DNA from 2 places in the Corynebacterium sp. 401_CJEI genome. Region 2 is predicted to be linked to the other one. Evidence: predicted binding sites of a transcription regulator. Region 2 holds the regulator's gene; the other holds the start of a gene.
What was found. Region 2 encodes LexA, which represses DNA repair genes until DNA is damaged. Its sites were predicted from a motif close to CGAACANNTGTTCG; they were not measured.

Region 1: a site for LexA is predicted at 1,507-1,520, ahead of ADM64_RS07685 (HNH endonuclease signature motif containing protein). Genes of this name have one in related genera too.

What each region holds. Positions count from the first base shown of each region.
Region 1 is NZ_JVIP01000035.1:35,190-39,003, forward strand. It holds gene clpB (ATP-dependent chaperone ClpB) at 1-533, shown strand, start outside; gene ADM64_RS07680 (GNAT family N-acetyltransferase) at 718-1,365, shown strand; gene ADM64_RS07685 (HNH endonuclease signature motif containing protein) at 1,594-3,132, shown strand; gene ADM64_RS07690 (hypothetical protein) at 3,157-3,450, opposite strand; gene ADM64_RS07695 (sulfurtransferase) at 3,582-3,814, shown strand, end outside.
Region 2 is NZ_JVIP01000009.1:53,153-56,966, reverse strand. It holds gene nrdR (transcriptional regulator NrdR) at 1-275, opposite strand, end outside; gene lexA (transcriptional repressor LexA) at 1,141-1,842, shown strand; gene ADM64_RS02215 (DeoR/GlpR family DNA-binding transcription regulator) at 1,936-2,715, shown strand; gene ADM64_RS02210 (1-phosphofructokinase family hexose kinase) at 2,712-3,683, shown strand; gene ADM64_RS02205 (PTS fructose transporter subunit IIABC) at 3,719-3,814, shown strand, end outside.

The DNA of each region.
Region 1 (3,814 bases), on a different contig from region 2:
AGAAGGCTCACCCGGACGTGTTCGATGTGCTCCTGCAGGTGCTCGATGAGGGTCGCCTGACCGATGGTCAGGGCCGAACCGTGGACTTCCGAAACACGATTCTGATTCTGACCTCCAACCTCGGTGCTGGTGGTACGCATGAGCAGATCATGGATGCGGTCAAGATGGCCTTCAAGCCGGAGTTCATCAACCGTCTCGACGATGTAGTGATCTTCGATCCGCTGACCTCCGAGCAGCTGCGCGGCATTGTGGACATTCAGGTTCGCAACCTGGCAGAACGCCTGGAGGCACGTCGTCTGGTGCTGGATGTCTCCGATGAGGCACTGGATTGGCTGTCGGAGCGCGGCTACGACCCGGCCTACGGCGCCCGTCCGTTGCGTCGTCTGGTGCAGAAGGCAATCGGCGATGAGCTGGCACGTCGACTGCTCGCTGGTGATGTTCGCGATGGTGACCGCGTAGAGGTCACGGTTGCTGACGATGGCGAGTCGCTGAAGGTTGTCGGCTATGACGAGGATGGCGTAGCCCGAATCTAGGGCGCCTGATACTCAGGGCGATAACTGCTGAGCAGGCTGTCTGTTTGTTGGGGCGGTTTGAGAGAGTTTTCTCCTGAACCGCCCTTTTTGTGCTTTTATTGTCCAGATTTATGTGTCTTGTGACCGACCGTGTGGGCTTGTTGCATTCCGGTCAGTCTGGAGTGCGCCGGTATAGTGCGCAAATATGACTAACTTTCAGTGGCGACCAGCGACAGACTCCGACCTCCCCTTCATTGCCTGGATGGACGAACTAACGGAAACATTCGGAGATGAAAGTCAGCCACTGCCGGAAGATTATGTAGTCACGAGGCGTCAATACGTCGACCAGTGGGACGCGAGTCAGGGCGGGGTTATCCTTTTCGCCACTTCGCTTGACGACGCTGACCTCGAGTCGCTCAGTAGCGACATGACCCGCACTGACCCATTTGAACCGAGGGTTTCTCGCGAGGCTACCTACAGTGCGGCCGCCATTAAGAAGGAATGGTTGGAGCGCGGGGATTCGTCGTCAAGTGAAGAGCACGAGAGCTACGAAGTGCCGGTGGGGGCGGCCTGGCTGCGTACGTTTACGCAGGACGGACCGGGGTACGGTTTCGTGGAAAATGGGATTCCTGAGGTAGCGATTGCGCTGCGTCCAGGTGTTGTTGGGCGCAGGCTGTCGCAGCCGATGATTGCGGGGCTCCTTGAGTATGCGCGTGAGCTGGGGTACCCGGGGGTTAGTCTGGCTGTCCATGATGCCAATCCGCGGGCGGCGAAAGCTTATGTGAAGGCGGGGTTTGAGCTAGTGGGACGCTCGAGCTTCCCGGACCATGACGTGATGGTGGTGCGGTTTTAGGGTTTCGGCGTGCAGTTTTTGGTGGGGGCTGCGCGGGTTGGTCGGGTGTTCAGGGCGGATGGTGGGGTGTTTAGGCGCTGGAAGCGAGGCAGCGTTTCGGAAAAAAGTTCGAAAAAGTTGACTTAGGGGGTTGTGGTGTGTCGAATGGGTGTGCGATAATGTGGGGGAGGGAAATTAGTTAGTCCATTTGGGGATTCGGATTGCTAGCGTTTTAAAAGGGGTGGGGAAATGTCTACACCATCGGCGTCAAACGGCGGTGGACCGCTTTCGACATCGCAGGTTTTAGATGCGGTTGCGCAGTTTGAAGCTCTGTCGACAGTCATCGTGGAGAACTTCGAAGTACTTTCGCCGGATCATGCGCACGATGCATATAAGTCGATTGAGAAAGCGCGAAAACGACTCGCAGTAATTGATGCGACTTATGTGGAGACCATGAAGGGGCGGATGCCCAGCGCGGAGCACCGAAGGATCGCGTGGCTAGCGCAGGAGATGCGAATCTCGCGAGCAGAAGCGAGGCAGCGTATCAATGTCGTCGGACGTCTGAGTAGGAATGTTGATCCGTTTGCTCCGGCGAATGAGGATGTGCGAATGCCGAACCTTCGTCAGAAGGTTGAGGAAGGTGTTGTCGGTGCGGATGCTGTTTCGAAGATTGACAAAGCCGTTCGTGAGCTGCCGGCAACGGAGCATGCACAGCTGTCTAGGCTGCTGGACAAGCACATTGCAGATTTAGTGGACAAGATCCGTGTTGATGATCTCAATAAATTGCCGAACCGCCTGCGGGCGATGTTGGGGGTTGATGACCCGTATACGGATGAGGACCGCGCTCGGAAACGAAGCCTAAAAATCGGTGCTCAGGGGCCGGACGGCATGAGCCGGTTGAGCGGTGTGGTTACGCCTTCGTTTGCAGCGGTGCTCAAAAGGCTGCAGGCGGATCATGCGCGCCCTGGCGGGTTACTCGAAGAAGGTGCCGATGACCAGCGGAATCCGGAGCAGCGTTTTCATGATGCCGTGGAAGCGGCGGTGAATGGGGGCTTTCAGCCAGGCGGTGACCTTCAGCCGGCGCGGGGGACGACATCGGTGGTCACCGTCGCGCATATCGCAGATGTGGCAGCGCTAGCTGGAGTCTCCTTGCCTGATGGGAAAGATTTTGTACTTCCTGGATCGGGCAAAGCGGTCTCTGATGCGGGAGTGCGATTTTCCATTAGTCAGGCCGTGCAACAGATGGTTGATAGAAATTCGTTCCTCCAAGTCTTGGGGAATGAGGGGCAGACCTTGTACTTTGGTCGGTCCCGCAGGCTGGGGACTTTGCCACAGTATCTGGCCCTTCTTGGAGAGGAAGGAGGTTCCTCCGCGCCGGGCATGGGCACTCCGGGAGCTATGTGTGATGTTCACCATGTGCAGTCGTGGTCTTCCGGTGGTGGCACTGATCTGGATAATCTCACGTTGGTTGATCCGGGTACGCATCGAAAGATCGATGATGCTCGATGTGATGAAAATGCTTGGTGGACGCTTCGGCCGGATGAGGTGCCGGGGATTCTAGGAACTGACGAAGGGGACGGGGTTAGTGGGGAGTGCGAGCCGGTCTCTACTGATCGTGTGGTCTGGGTGGCCCCGAAAGGCAAGGAAGGAAACCGAAAAGCGGAATCCAATGAGGACCCCGATACGTTCGATAGCCCGGGGCGCTGGTTGCGTCGTAAAGCGCGAGAGACACGGGCGGGGGACACAGCGGATGGCAATGGTGAGACGGGACAGGATCCCGGTGGGTAGTCGGGTAGGGAGCGGGGTCCTGGCTTAGAGGCTGATCTTCCGTTTCGTAGTCAGCTTTGCGTTAATGAAGCGGTTGAGGAAAGGGGCACCGACGCTGGCGGCATAGTGCAGCAATTTTGTCGGCAGGCTGACAGGGAAGTCAGCCTTAGTAATCGTGTCCTGTTTCTGGTCGATGCAGTCGACGATTGCGTTGGCGACATCAGCTGGTGTGATGCGAATACCCATGCGCTTGGTGCCGTCAGTGCTGACATTTTCGAGCAGAGACGTCAACAACTCCGACGGTTTAGCCGCGGGAAAGCAGTTTTTCTGCGGTGGCACGGCCGATTCCATGGCCTGCGTTTGAGATGAAAACGGCCAGGTGGGCAGCATCTTCAGACATCTTCCCGAGCTCCTAGTTTTAATAACGTACATATCGCGCTACCAAGTCAATCGATTTAGAATCCGGGATTATGACAACATCCATCTCGGTACAAGAGCTTCGTGACAAGATTGCCGGCGGCGGTCGCATCGTCGTCGTTGACGCACGCTGGTCGCGCGCTAAAAAACCATATGACTCCTACGCTACGGCTCACATCCCTCTGGCCGTGTTTTGTGATCCCGAGTTGGATCTAGCGGGTGTTCCCAGCCGAGAAGCTGGTCGCAACCCGCTGCCGGATATCGAGCGTGTGCGCGATGCCGTCCG
Region 2 (3,814 bases):
AGGCTCTCCTCCACTTTTTGTGCAAGTTTCTTCAGCTGAGACTCTGATACTTCGCGCCCCTGGCACGCACGTCGAACACCCTGGATAACCTTTTCGCGGTTGAATTCCTCAGGGATTCCATCCCGTTTAACGACCATCAGCTGCGAGCGTTCAATCGTAGAAAAACGTTTGCCGCAATTCAGGCATTCCCTTCGGCGACGAATCCCCATACCGTTATCTATCAACCGTGAGTCCAAGACTCGTGTCTGATCATGATGACAAAACTGGCAATACACGGTCTCCAGTCTACGTCCCACCCCAACACCGGAAACTGGAATGATTATTGCGCGGAGTAGGAAGCGTACGTAGACGTAAAGGTGCTTTCGACCGCCTCACTTTGTCCCTGTTCAAAGACCATGCTGCCGAAAACTCCGAAGAAAGCACCAAGCCCTAGAGCCCATACCGCCATCAGGCGAGTCAGGTTAGTGCCTGCGGATACATCACTACGATTGGACTGCTGCGCCCTGCTAACGGATAGAGACGGACGCCCGTAGTTGACCGAGACATGACTGGGCCGCGACCTGTCCCTCCGCATTCGCGCCGATGAAGCCCCATTTCGATTGCGCTGTGCAATACGTGCACGCTGACCGGGCCGAACGATGTGCTGTGTGCAAGACGCACTACGTTCACCCCACACCAACGGGGCTTTCCGTGTCGTCCGAGCAGGGAGCTCGGAAACTTGAGAAAAGTCAATATCAGATGTGCTGCTAACACCAAGTGCGGTTGAAACCGTAGACATCATGTTTTCTCCCTTTCCAACGTTGACTCTCCCACCGTTGCCGGCCTGGAGAGAATAAGAGTTGTACGACCGTTTCCCGACGCTGTGGAGACTATGTCCAAGGGCGGATGCGGAGAATCCGTCTAGACCCTTTCATCAAACGACTGTTCGAGTAACTTGTCATGTTCGATTTATAACACCATGTTCGAATATTGTCTACTGCTATCCGGATTTATTTTCGATTTTCGACATCATCACCGCCTCCGAGCACGGATAATGTACACGTTTTCTAAAGAATTCAAGGGCGCACAGTGTTCGATGCTCGACGATTCGAACAGTTTTGAGTTATGATTCATTCGAAAGAGTTTGAGAAGGGATGTTCCATGGCTCAAAAGAAGAAAGCGAACCCTAAAACACTCACCGATCGGCAGCGTCGGATTCTTGACGTCATTTCGGATGCCGTCGTACTTCGCGGATACCCACCGAGCATTCGAGAAATTGGGGATGCTGTGGGCTTGAATTCCACCTCGTCGGTGGCATACCAACTCAAGGAGTTGGAGAAGAAGGGCTTTCTCCGCCGCGACCCACACAAACCCCGCGCGGTAAACGTAAGGGATTCGAAGTCCTCCGCTGGCACTTTCACTCCGGTAAAGCCTGGGCCAAAGGCTACTGGCACCACCCAAACTCCCGAGATGCCAGAGGACATGCCAGAGCCAATCTTCGTTCCTATCGTTGGACAGATTGCGGCTGGCAACCCTATTTTGGCGGAGCAGCATGTGGAAAGTCACATGGCACTTCCGATGGAGATTACGGGCTCTGGTCAGCTATACCTACTCAAGGTCGTGGGTGATTCCATGGTTGACGCGGGCATTCTCGACGGAGACTGGGTGGTAGTCCGTTCCCAAGACGTGGTCGAACAGGGAGATTTCGTTGCAGCCCTGTTTGAAGATGAAGCAACAGTCAAGGAATGGCACGAAGACGCTGCTGGCAAGTGGCTCATGCCCCATAATCGCGCCTTTGACCCACTCCCCGCGGAGCACGCCAAAATCCTCGGCAAGATTGTCAGCGTCCTACGCAGCCTCTAATTTCCCACATTTTCGTTGCCCGAAACAGACATAAACGGGCATACTGGGAACAGATAGTAAAGCTGAAATTTCTTAACAGCTAAGGAGCGGGGAATGTACGCAGAGGAACGCCGCCGGAAGATTGCGTCTTTGACAGCAGTCGAAGGGCGCGTGACGGTCGCTGATCTTGCGGAAGCTTTCGATGTCACAGCAGAGACGATTCGCCGTGACCTAGCTCAGTTGGATGCAGAGGGCGCAGTTCACCGCGTACACGGTGGCGCTGTGGCTACTCGTTCTTTTCAGACTGTTGAGTTTTCAGTTGCCGCTCGAAAGAACGCGCAAAAGGACGCGAAGCTCTCTATTGCCCGCTGTGCTGCGGATTTTCTGCCTGACTCTGGTGGTGGAATTTTTCTCGATGCTGGAACTACCACCGAGGCTCTTGCAGAGCTGATGGTCCACTCCCCTGATAACCGCCGTTGGTCGGTTGTCACAAACTCTCTTCCCAACGCCATCACACTCGCAGGATCGAACCGCATTGAGCTTCAACTCCTTGGCGGCCAAGTTCGCGTCATTACTCAGGCGGTTGCTGGCGATACGGCACTCCGCACTCTCGCGGTTATGCGTGCCGATGTCGCTTTCATTGGTTCTAATGCCTTGACAATTGACCACGGTCTTTCTACTGCTGATCCGCAGGAAGCGGCGGTAAAGCGCGCGATGATTACGAATGCGCGCAAGGTCATCGTTATGGCGGACTCGACGAAACTTGGCCGCGACTTTCTCGTCAGCTTTGCAGCATTGGAAGATATCGACGTCGTGATTACAGATTCCTCTGCCCCGGAACAGTTCGTCAACGATCTCAGGGAGCAAGGTGTCGAGGTTGTGGTTGCTTCATGATCCTGACCTTGACTGTAAATCCGTCAATCGATCGACTTGCTCGACTCGATACGGAGCTCAAGCGAGGTGGCGTGTTCCGCCTACCAATGGCTGAGGACATGGCTGGTGGCAAGGGAATTAATGTGTCCAAGGCGTTGCACTACGCCGGAGAAAAGACGCTCGCGCTCTACCCGGCATCGGACTCCGGAAAATTCACGCGCCTGTTGGAAGTCTCTGGCATACCCCATGAAGCCATCAACACGACTAACGAAGCCCGCGTTAATCTCACACTCGCAGAGCCAGATGGGACGACCACCAAGCTCAATTCCCCTGGCATGACATTGACGAAAGCGCACCGTAGGCGTGTCCTGGAGAAACTTATCCACCATGCTAAACACGCCACGTGGGTAGTTTTCGCAGGTTCATTGCCCCCTGGTGTCCCCAGGGATTTTTACGTTCAATGCACCGAGGCGGTGTATTCGGTCAACCCGAATATTCGTGTTGCTATGGATACGAGCGACGGCCCACTGACTGAGGTCGTTCGCGCATTTCCAAAGGTGCGACCTTTTTTGATGAAGCCGAACGCCTACGAACTTGGTCAAATCATTGATCAGGACGGCGAAGAACTTGAGGCCGCTGCAGCCGAAGGGAACTATCTTCCCGTAGCGCAGGCTGCTCGTGCGCTGAACGAGCTTGGCGTTTCCGAAGTCCTGGCCACTCTCGGCGAAGCAGGGGCGGTGCTTTCAGTGAAGTCAGGCGGTTGTTTCGCTGCTACCTCCCCCTCGATAGTCGCTCAGTCGACGGTCGGTGCTGGAGACTGTGCTTTGGCCGGCTACGTTATGTCCCGCGAACGCGGTGATAGCTACCAAGATGCACTAACCACCGCCGTAGCTTATGGGGCGGCGGCAACCAGTCTTCCCGGTACGACCATCCCCTATCCAGAACAGGTTCACCCCGAGGCCGGCCGGTTATGGCAGCTCGACACTTAGCTTTTCGATGCCTAGATAAGGAGCATTAGAAAACCATGTCTTCTTCGGCAGATTTTTCCGCTATTGCATCAGACCTAGCCGATGAGTCGACAGTGTTCCTTGACCTAGATATCGGTCCGCAAAAGGAGAAG